Hoeflea sp. 108: one gene and its partner. Each later gene encodes a partner of the first gene's protein in a complex. Links are inferred from orthologs where the notes say so. Each region holds a gene or a part of one and is shown in the gene's direction. Other genes may lie near its edges.

Evidence for each region. Proteins that work in one complex are often made in the same cells at the same time.
Region 2: the proteins of ccmE (region 1) and ccmB are in contact, whole or in part, in a solved structure (PDB 8CE8), measured with the Escherichia coli proteins. The link is inferred for Hoeflea sp. 108 from one-to-one orthologs.

The regions. Positions count from the first base shown.
Region 1 is NZ_KB890024.1:1,448,470-1,454,479, forward strand. The notes cover bases 1,448-4,136. They hold ccmE (cytochrome c maturation protein CcmE), read left to right. Parts: upstream 1,448-2,414; coding sequence 2,415-2,858; downstream 2,859-4,136. Other genes in these bases: ccmI (c-type cytochrome biogenesis protein CcmI), read left to right, coding at 1,448-2,411; B015_RS0107075 (heme lyase CcmF/NrfE family subunit), read left to right, coding at 2,877-4,136. Also shown: B015_RS0107055 (ATP-binding protein), read left to right, coding at 1-635; B015_RS0107060 (hypothetical protein), read left to right, coding at 734-1,174; more of ccmI, read left to right, coding at 1,275-1,447; more of B015_RS0107075, read left to right, coding at 4,137-4,865; B015_RS0107080 (cytochrome c-type biogenesis protein), read left to right, coding at 4,862-5,329; B015_RS0107085 (Do family serine endopeptidase), read left to right, coding at 5,448-6,010. UniProt on the Escherichia coli protein: Heme chaperone required for the biogenesis of c-type cytochromes. Transiently binds heme delivered by CcmC and transfers the heme to apo-cytochromes in a process facilitated by CcmF and CcmH.
Region 2 is NZ_KB890024.1:4,873,769-4,878,180, forward strand. The notes cover bases 1,661-4,412. They hold ccmB (heme exporter protein CcmB), read left to right. Parts: upstream 1,661-2,579; coding sequence 2,580-3,245; downstream 3,246-4,412. Other genes in these bases: ccmA (heme ABC exporter ATP-binding protein CcmA), read left to right, coding at 1,914-2,525; ccmD (heme exporter protein CcmD), read left to right, coding at 3,372-3,542; B015_RS0124255 (DsbE family thiol:disulfide interchange protein), read left to right, coding at 3,539-4,117; B015_RS0124260 (bile acid:sodium symporter family protein), read left to right, coding at 4,240-4,412. Outside these bases: aconitate hydratase AcnA, read right to left, coding at 1-1,630. UniProt on the Escherichia coli protein: Required for the export of heme to the periplasm for the biogenesis of c-type cytochromes.

The DNA.
Region 1 (6,010 bases):
GTACACAGGTTGGCAATCTCGCCCATTCGCTGAAGACGCCGCTGGCGGTGATGCTCAACGAGGGTCGTGCTCTGGGTGGTCCCAAGGGCCAACTGATCGCCGACCACGCGGCGGCGATGCAGCAGCAGATCGATCATTATCTGCAGCGCGCGCGTGTTGCGGCGCAACGCGAAAGCGTCGTCTATCGCACGCCGGTCACGCCGCTGCTTGAACGCATGGTGCGCGTCATGGACAAGCTGTCTCGTGGCACCGGCATTTCACTGGCCACGCCGCCGGCGGACGTCGTCTTTGCCGGCGAGCGGGAAGATCTCGAGGAGGTTGTCGGCAACCTCCTCGAAAATGCAATGAAATGGGCGCACAGTGCGGTCAGGGTGTCTGTCGAAACGGCAGTGCCTGTTGGCGAGGAGCCGCCGCGATTTTCGATCCTGATCGAGGATGACGGACCGGGCATTCCCGAGGACAAGGCGCGCGAGGCACTGCAGCGCGGCAAGCGTCTCGACGAGACAAAACCGGGCACCGGGCTGGGGCTCGCCATTGTCGCCGACCTGGTCAAGGAGTATGGCGGCACCTTGCGGCTTGAGCGCTCGGCGATGGGCGGCTTGAAGGCTGTCGTCGAACTGCGCGGAGTGCAGTAGAAATGGCTGGCCGAATCGGCCCCATTTCGGCCAAAGATGGAAACTAACGCGACGCCAAGCCATTGTAAGTGGAAGCGAATTCGGGACCGGTGATGGATATGAGACTGCGGGTTGCACTGGTGGCGGGACTGATTGCCGTTTCCGGCTGCACGACCACTGGTCTGGGCAGCGGCGGCGGCATCATTCCGTCGTCCTCCGGCGCCGACACTGCAAATTCCAGCGGCAGGGTCGCAGCGCGTAACATCAACGCCATGAATGGCGGCCTGATCGGCGGTTCGATCGGCAGTGGCCTGAGCGACAGTGATCGCCGCAAGGCGCTGGAAGCGGAGTACCGCGCGCTGGAATACGGCCAGGGTGGCCAGGCGATTGGCTGGAAGGGCGATGGCCGCTCCGGCGAAGTCATCGCGGCTCAGCCTTATCGCGTCGGCTCGCAGGACTGCCGTCAATATTCGCAGACGGTGTTCACCACCGGAACTCCGCTGACCTCGCGCGGAACGGCCTGCCGCAACGCCGACGGCAGCTGGTCGCCGCTGACCTGAGGCACAATCCTACAATTGCCTGAAATTCAGTGCTGAATCGTCAATAAGCCGCAGCCCGTCCATGTTGGCAGTTTGATGGCTGCTGGCTATTTAGATGGCCATGCTGTTCTGGATTGTTGCCGCTCTTCTGACACTGGGTGCGAGCCTCGCGGTTCTGCTGCCTTTGACGCGCCAAGCCGAAGGCGACGCCGACAAGAGCCATGACCTGGAGGTCTATCGCGACCAGTTGGCGGAGGTGGAGCGCGACGCCGCGCGCGGCCTGATCGCCGCGCCCGACGCCGAGCAGGCGCGCGCCGAGATCGCACGCCGCATCATCAGGCTGGATGCCGAAGGCACGAGCGCACCGCGAAGCGGCCCGTCCTTGGCGCCGCGGCTGGTTGGTGTCGTTGCCGTGCTCGCAGTGCCGCTGTTGAGCTGGAGCGTCTATACGGTGATCGGCTCGCCCGACATTCCCTCGCAGCCGCTGAGCGCGCGCCTGTCGCAGAATCCCGCCAACAGCTCGGTCGACGAGTTGATCGCGCGCGCCGAGGCTCATCTTGTCGCCAACCCCACCGATGGCCGTGGCTGGGACGTACTGGCGCCTGTCTACATGCGCATGGGCCGCGCCAATGACGCGGTCACTGCCTATCGCAATGCGATCCGGCTGCTCGGCTCGTCCTCGGCGCGCGAATCCGGCCTTGGCGAAGCGATAGCTGCCGCCGCCGGCGGCATCGTCACCGCCGACGCGCGTTCGGCATTCGAGGATGCGCTGAAGAGCGACCCGACCAATCCCAAGGCGCGCTACTTCCTTGGCATCGCTTTGGCCCAGGAAGGCAAGACGGCCGACGCGGCCATCGTATGGCGTCAGTTGGCCGACGGAGTGCCTGCGGATTCGCCGTGGCGTTCGGTTGTCGAGCAGGCAATTGCGCAGGCGGAAGGCCGCGTGCCGCAACAGAACCAGACAGCCGGCGCACCTGCGCCCAGCCAGGACCAGATCGATGCCGCGGCTTCCATGTCGGCGGGCGACCGCACGGTGATGATCGAGGGCATGGTCGCCACGCTTGATGAGAAGCTGCGCCAGAACCCGCGCGACACGGAAGGCTGGCTGCGGCTTGTTCGTTCATATCAGGTGCTGGGCAAGACCGACCAGGCGCAGGACGCGCTGGGTCGCGCCTATACGGCCCTTGGCCGTGACAGCGACGACGGCCGCAAGCTCACCGAACTGGCCGGCTCGCTTGGCCTAAAGGTTACGGAGTAGGCCATGACGCGCAAACAGAAACGCCTCTCTGTCATTGCTGGCGCGCTGGTTTTCCTGGGCGCGGCAACGGCGCTGACCTTCTACGCGCTCGGCCAGAAGGCCTCCTATTTCTACATGCCAGGCGACCTGCAGACGGCGACCCTCGAGCCCGGCCAGCGCATACGTCTCGGCGGGTTGGTCGAGAACGGATCGATCGTGCGCGGGCAGGGGACCGAGGTGGCGTTCGGCGTCACCGATTCCGAGAAGACCGTGAAGGTGCGCTACACCGGCATCCTGCCGGACCTTTTCCGAGAAGGGCAGGGCGTCATTACCGAGGGCAGCTTCGCTGCGGACGGAACGTTTGTCGCCGACAGCGTGCTGGCCAAGCACGACGAGAACTACATGCCCAAGGAGGTTGCCGACAGCCTGAAGGCAAAGGGCGTCTGGCAACAGGAAACCACTCAATGATTGGCGGGCGGGGCTGAGATGGTCGAAACGGGTCACTTTGCGCTTATCCTGGCGCTTGCCTTGTCGCTGGTGCAGTCGCTGGTGCCGCTTTATGGCGCCCACAAGGGCGATGCCCGGCTGATGGCCGTGGGCGGGCCGGTGGCGGTCACCGGCTTCGCGCTGATCGCGCTGTCGTTCGCAGTGCTGACGGCCGCCTATGTCCAGTCGGACTTCTCGCTGGTCAACGTCTGGGAAAACTCCCACTCGCTGCAGCCGCTGCTCTATAAGATCACCGGTACCTGGGGCAACCACGAAGGCTCTATGCTGCTCTGGGTGCTGATCCTGGCTTTCTTCGGCGCGCTCGTGGCGGCCTTCGGCGGCAATCTGCCGGCGACGCTCCGCGCCAATGTGATTGCCGTCCAGGGCTGGATCGGCACGGCTTTCCTGCTCTTCATCCTGATCACGTCCAACCCGTTCACGCGGCTGGTGCCAGCTCCCATCGAAGGCAAGGATCTCAACCCGATCCTGCAGGACTTCGGCCTCGCGGTACACCCGCCGCTACTCTATCTCGGCTATGTCGGCTTCTCCGTCTGCTTCTCCTTTGCCGTCGCCGCGCTGATCGAGGGGCGCATCGATGCCGCATGGGCGCGCTGGGTGCGGCCGTGGACCCTGATGGCTTGGGTGTTCCTGACCGGCGGCATCGCCATGGGCTCCTACTGGGCCTATTACGAGCTCGGCTGGGGCGGCTTCTGGTTCTGGGACCCGGTCGAAAACGCGTCGTTCATGCCTTGGCTCGCCGGCACGGCACTGCTGCACTCGGCCATCGTCATGGAAAAGCGCTCGGCGCTGAAGATCTGGACGCTGCTGCTTGCCATCCTGACCTTTTCGCTGTCGTTGCTCGGCACCTTCCTTGTGCGCTCGGGCGTCTTGACCTCGGTCCACGCCTTTGCCAGCGATCCCAGCCGCGGCGTCTTCATCCTCTGCATCCTGATGCTGTTCATTGGCGGCTCGCTGGCCTTGTTCGCGCTGCGGGCGTCGTCGCTCACCGCGGGCGGCCTGTTCCATCCGATCTCGCGTGAAGGCGCGCTGGTGCTGAACAATCTGTTCCTCACCACGGCAACCGCGACGGTCTTGATCGGCACACTCTATCCGCTGCTGGTCGAGGCCCTGTTCGGCGACAAGATTTCGGTCGGCGAGCCCTTTTTCAATCTGACCTTCGGCCCGCTGATGTTGCCGCTGCTGCTGCTGGTACCCTTCGGCCCGCTGCTTGCCTGGAAGCGCGGCGACATCGCCGCAGCCTCGCAGCGCCTGATGTTTGCGTTTGGCGCAGCCCTTCTGGCCGTGCTCGTCACCTTCCTGTTCGTCGATGGCGCGTCGGTCTTCGCAGCCCTTGGGGCCGGCCTGTCGGCCTGGCTGGTTCTGGGGTCGCTGACCGACCTCGTGCTGAAGTCGGGTCTCGGCAATGTGACACCGCGCATCGCCCTGCGCCGCTTCCTCGGCTTGCCGCGTTCGGTCTTCGGCACCGCACTTGCCCATCTCGGGCTTGGGCTGACCCTGCTCGGCATCGTCTCGGTCCTGTCGTTCCAGAAAGAGGCGATCTTGGTGATGAAGCCGGCGCAGGTGCTGGAGATCGGTGGACACCATCTGCGTTTCGACGGCCTGCATCCGGTGCGTGGCCCGAACTTCACCGAAGACCAGGGCCGCTTCTCGCTGCTCGACGACAATGGCAAGCCGACCGCCGAGATCATGTCGGCCAAGCGCTTCTATCCGGTGCGCCAGATGCCGACAACGGAAGCAGGCATCCGCACGATGTGGCTGAGCCAGCTCTATGTCGCGCTGGGCGACGAGACGGCGGACGGCTCCGTTGTCGTGCGCGTCTGGTGGAAGCCGCTGGTGACGCTGATCTGGGGCGGCGCGCTGGTGATGATGGTCGGCGGTTTCGTGTCGCTGATGGACCGTCGCCTGCGGGTTGGTGCGCCGGCACGGCGCAAGACGGTTGAGGCCAAAGCGAGCCCGGTGACCTCATGATCAAGAAACTGCCGGCAGCAGCTGCCTTCCTGGGCGCACTCCTTCTTGCAGGCACGGCGCTCGCGGTGAAGCCGAACGAGATGCTGGCCGATCCGAAGCTTGAGGCCCGGGCGCGGCTGCTCTCGGAAGAGCTGCGCTGCATGGTCTGCCAGAACCAGTCCATTGACGAATCCGACGCGGAGCTCGCTGCCGACCTTCGCGTGTTGCTGCGCGAGCGCCTCATGGCAGGCGATACAGACAAGCAGGTGATGGACTACATCGTCTCCCGCTATGGCGAGTTTGTGCTCTTGAAACCGCCCTTCAACCTGCGCAACGCGCTGCTCTGGGGCGCGCCGGTGCTCATCCTGCTGGCGGGCGGGGCTTTCGTCTTCATGTCTGCCCGTTCGCGTCGCCGGCAAGAAACGACTGTACTCAGCAAGGAAGAGCAGGATGCGCTCGACGTTATCCTGCGCAAGGAAAGCTGATTTTCTCAAACATTACGAAAGTTTCATCCGTCGGAAATGGAGCTGTAATGTGAGCCTCTCTATCTCTTGAGTCATCGGATGCGGATGGAAAGCATCCCGCTCAAGAGGATCAGAGACAATGAACAGCGCACATTCTCCCCTTTCGCGTTCCCGCAAGCGCTTCATGGCCGCTGCCGCATCCGTCGCCCTTGCAGGTGCGATCGGCTTTGGCGCCATGACCAGCGGGACGATCCCCTCCTATGCCGACGCCGTGCGCGTCAATGCACCCCAGATTTCAAGCTTCGCCGACGTTGTCGACCAGGTCTCGCCCGCCGTTGTGAGCGTCCAGGTCAAGGCCCGGATCGATCCGGCCGCCGACACCGGCTCCTCGCCCTTCTCAGACCAGCAGAATTTTGACAACCTCCCCGACAACCATCCGCTGAAGCGCTTCTTCCGCCAGTTCGGCGGCCCGGATGGCCAGGGTGGTCAGGACGGCGGTCAGCGCTTCAAGCGCAACAACCGTGGCAACCAGCAGCCGCGTCCGGTCGCCCAGGGCTCGGGCTTCTTCATTTCCGATGACGGCTACCTGGTTACCAACAACCACGTCGTCGAGGACGGCACCGCCTATACTGTTGTCACCAATGACGGCAAGGAATTCGACGCCAAGCTGATCGGTACCGATCCGCGCACAGATCTCGCCGT
Region 2 (4,412 bases), 3.4 Mb from region 1 along the record:
GCGACACGCGGCCTTCGAAGTTGCGGTTGCCCGAGAGCACGGCCGCACCGATCAGGCCCTTGTCGTTGATGGTCTTGGAGATCGGCGCCGGCAGCGGGCCGGAGTTGCCGATGCAGGTCGTGCAGCCGAAACCGACGAGGTTGAAGCCGATCTGGTCGAGCTCCTTCTGAAGGCCGGCCTTCTCGAGATACTCGGCAACGACCTGCGAGCCGGGCGCCAGCGAGGTCTTGACCCACGGCTTCTGCTTCAGGCCGACGCGGTTGGCGTTGCGGGCGAGCAGGCCTGCACCGATGAGCACGCTCGGGTTCGAGGTGTTGGTGCAGGACGTGATCGCCGCGATCACCACGTCGCCATGGCCGAGGTCGAAGTTTTCGCCCTCGACGGCGTAGCGCTTGGCAGTGTCGACGGTCTTCTTGTACTCGGCTTCCAGTGCGCTCGCGAAACCCGAGGCAATGCCGTCGAGCGGGATGCGGCCTTCGGGACGCTTCGGGCCGGCCATCGAGGGAACGACTGACGCCATGTCGAGTTCGAGCAGGTCGGTGAAGACAGGATCGGCCGAAGAGGCGTCGCGCCACATGCCCTGCGCCTTGGAATATTCCTCGACGAGTGCGATGCGGTTTTCGGCGCGGCCCGACATGTTGAGGTAGCGGATGGTCTCGGCATCAACCGGGAAGAAGCCGCAGGTCGCTCCATACTCAGGCGCCATGTTGCCGATGGTGGCGCGGTCGGCCAGCGTCATGTTGCTGAGGCCGGGGCCGAAGAACTCGACGAACTTGCCGACGACGCCCTTCTTGCGCAGCATCTGGGTGACGGTCAGCACCAGATCGGTGGCGGTGACGCCTTCCTTGAGCTTGCCGGTCAGGCGGAAGCCGATGACCTCGGGCAGCAGCATGGAGACGGGCTGGCCGAGCATCGCGGCCTCGGCCTCGATGCCGCCCACGCCCCAGCCCAGCACGCCCAGGCCGTTGATCATGGTGGTGTGCGAGTCGGTGCCGACGCAGGTGTCGGGATAGGCGGTCGTTTCGCCATCCTCGGTGTTCGTCCAGACGGTCTGGGCGAGGTATTCGAGGTTGACCTGGTGGCAGATGCCGGTGCCGGGCGGCACGACGCGGAAGTTGCGGAACGCCTGCTGGCCCCACTTCAGGAACTTGTAGCGCTCTTCATTGCGCTCGTATTCGAGCTCGACGTTGCGGGCAAAGGCCAGCGGGGTGCCGAATTCGTCGACGATGACCGAGTGGTCGATGACGAGGTCGACAGGAACCAGCGGATTGATCTTCTCGGGGTCGCCACCGAGGGTCTTGATGCCGTCACGCATGGCGGCGAGGTCGACCACGGCCGGAACGCCGGTGAAGTCCTGCATCAGCACGCGGGCCGGGCGGTAGGCGATCTCGACGCCGGCGGTGCCCTTGTCGACCAGCCAGCCGGCAACGGCCTGGATGGCTTCCTTGGTGACGGTGCGACCGTCTTCGTTGCGCAGCAGGTTCTCGAGCAGCACCTTCATCGAATAGGGCAGCTGCGAAACGCCGGTAAGGCCGTTCTTCTCAGCCTCGATGAGGCTGTAATAAACGTAATCCGCGCCGCCTGCGGTCAGCGTGCGACGGCAATTGAAACTATCTAGAGATTTGGACACGAGCATCCATCCTTGTCTGTTCAGCCTGAAAGGGAACGGACTCCGATGGGCATGCAATCACGCGCAAAGGTGCGGGTACGGCCATTTCCGCTGTCCGGTCCCAAGCAACCCGAGCCGTTCAAGGCGGCGCGTGCGCTGGTTCGGCGCAAATTCTGTTTCCATGCCGACCGCTGGCATGGTCGAGTGGCATATAGAGAATTTCCTAGAATAGTTCTAGACGGAGATTCGCCTATTTTGCTGCGACGCGAAGCGACAGCGAAATAGTCTCGGCGACGGGGGAAGTATGCGGCTTATCGCCGAAAATCTCAGCGGTGAACGCGGCGGCGAGGCGGTTTTTGCCGATATCGGCTTTGCGCTCGCCGATGGCGAGGCGCTTGTCGTCACCGGCCCCAACGGTTCGGGCAAGTCGACCTTGCTGCGCGTGATCGCCGGGCTCCTGCCGCATGCTTCGGGGCGAATCACCGTGGAGGGCGGCGGCGAGGATTTTTCCACGGTTGCCGCGGCCTGCCATTATCTCGGCCACCAGAACGCAATGAAGGCGGCGCTGACCGTGAACGAGAACCTGGAGTTCTGGCAAAGCTTTGCCGGCAACGGACAGCTCGGCATTGGCCAGGCGCTGGAGCATGTCGGCCTCGACGACCTCGGCCACCTGCCCTTCGGCTATCTCTCCACCGGCCAGAAGCGCCGCGCCGCAATCGCCAAGCTGCTCATCAGCCACCGCCCGGTCTGGCTGCTCGACGAGCCCACGGCAGGGTTGGACAAGGCCTCGGACGCGCGTTTCGCAGGGTTGATGCGGGATCATTGCGCGGCTGGCGGGATCGTCGTCGCCGCGACGCATTTGCCGCTCGGGCTGGAGGGCGTGAAGACCCTGGAGATGGGGCGGGTGCATGTCTGAGGGCTTAGCGCTTCTTCGCACTCCTCTCTCCGCGCAGATCGCCGGAGCTCCCCCATGCTAGCCCTCTACCTCCGCGATCTCCGAATGGGCGTCCGCGCCGGCGGTGGGGCGCTGACGGGTGTGCTGTTCTTTCTCGCCGTCGTCGTCACCATCCCCTTCGGCGTCGGCCCCGACCTCAACCTGCTCGCTCGCATTGGCCCGGCGATCCTTTGGATCGGCGCCCTGCTTGCCAGCCTGCTCGGCCTCGACCGCCTGTTCCAGGCCGACCGCGAGGATGGCTCGCTTGATCTGCTGGTGCTCAATGCCGACCGCCACATGCTGGCACTCACCGTGTTCGTCAAATGCCTGGCGCACTGGACGGCGAGCGTATTGCCGCTGGTCATCGCCGCGCCCCTGCTCGGCCTGTTCATGAACATGGAGCCGGTGGGCATCGGTGCTGCCGCACTTACCCTGCTTGTCGGCACGCCGGCCATCGTCTTCATCGGCGCGACAGGGGCCGCCGTCACCGTCGTCTTGCCGCGCGGGGGGCTGCTGATCTCGGTGCTGATCCTGCCGCTGGTCATCCCGGTGCTGATCTTCGGCGTTACGGCAGCCTATGGCGCGGTCAACGATCCCGACCCGTTTACGCCGCCGTTCCTCATCCTCTGTGCGCTGACCATGTTCCTTGCCGTCATCGGGCCATTCGCGGCGGCGGTGGCGCTGCGCTCGGGCACCGACTGATCACGTTCGCTTCAATTGGCTTGCTGCGGCGCGGCGTCCGATTGCACCCACGCCCTGCCCCGGCTAAACGAGGCGCATGGTCGGAAACATCGACATGATCAAGATTTGCCCTGGGATGACAGCCCGATGAGCGTCCACGCCCTCTATGTCACCGCCGCCTATGCGGTTTCATCAGTGGCGATTGCCGGCCTGGTCCTGTGGATACTCGCCGACCAGCGTGCCCGCAAGCGCGAGATGGCCGAGCTGGAGGCCGCCGGCCACCGCCGCCGGTCCGACAAGAGCGGGGCCAAGGCATGAGCATCGAAAGCCAGAAACCGGCACGGCCACGCAGGATCTTCGTGCTGCTGCCGCTGCTGATCTTTCTGCTGCTGGCAGGCGTCTTCCTGATGCAGCTGCTCTCCGGCCGCGACCTCTCGGTCGTGCCGTCGGCGTTGATCGGTCAGATGGCGCCGAAGACCGAACTGCCTCCGCTCGAGGGCATGCAGGTGCCCGGGCTGAACTCCGCCGACTTCACCGGCAAGGTAACGCTGGTCAATGTCTGGGCGTCGTGGTGCGCGCCCTGCCGGGAGGAGCACCCTGTTCTGCTTGAACTGTCCAAGGACCAGCGCTTTTCCATCGCCGGCCTGAACTACAAGGACAAGCCGGAGAATGCCCGCCGTTTCCTCGGCGATCTCGGCAGCCCCTACAAGGCGATCGGCGTCGATCCCGATGGCCGCACGGCAATCGACTGGGGCGTCTATGGCGTGCCGGAAACCTTCCTCGTCGGCAAGGACGGCAAGGTCGCCTTCAAGCATGTCGGCCCGCTGTCGCCCGAGGCTGTCACCACGACCCTGATGCCGGCCATCGAAAAGGCGCTCGCGGCGCAGCAATAGCCGGAAGCATCCGCATTTTTGCGACACGTGCGAATCGCCAGGATTTGCACTACGTTCTCATACAGCCGTAGGGGAGAGGCGCGCCGCCATGGCGCGGCAAGCGGCTGTCGGGGGAGACGTCAATGCAAGACAGTTCCGCGCTCGTCATCTTTCTGCCGCTGGCACTCGGTGTCATCATGCTCGGCCTCGGCCTGTCGCTGACATCAGATGATTTTCGCAACGTCCTGCAAAAACCCAAGGCGGTGATCGTCGCGCTTCTCTGCCAGACCGTCATCCTGCCGCTCGCCTGCCTGGG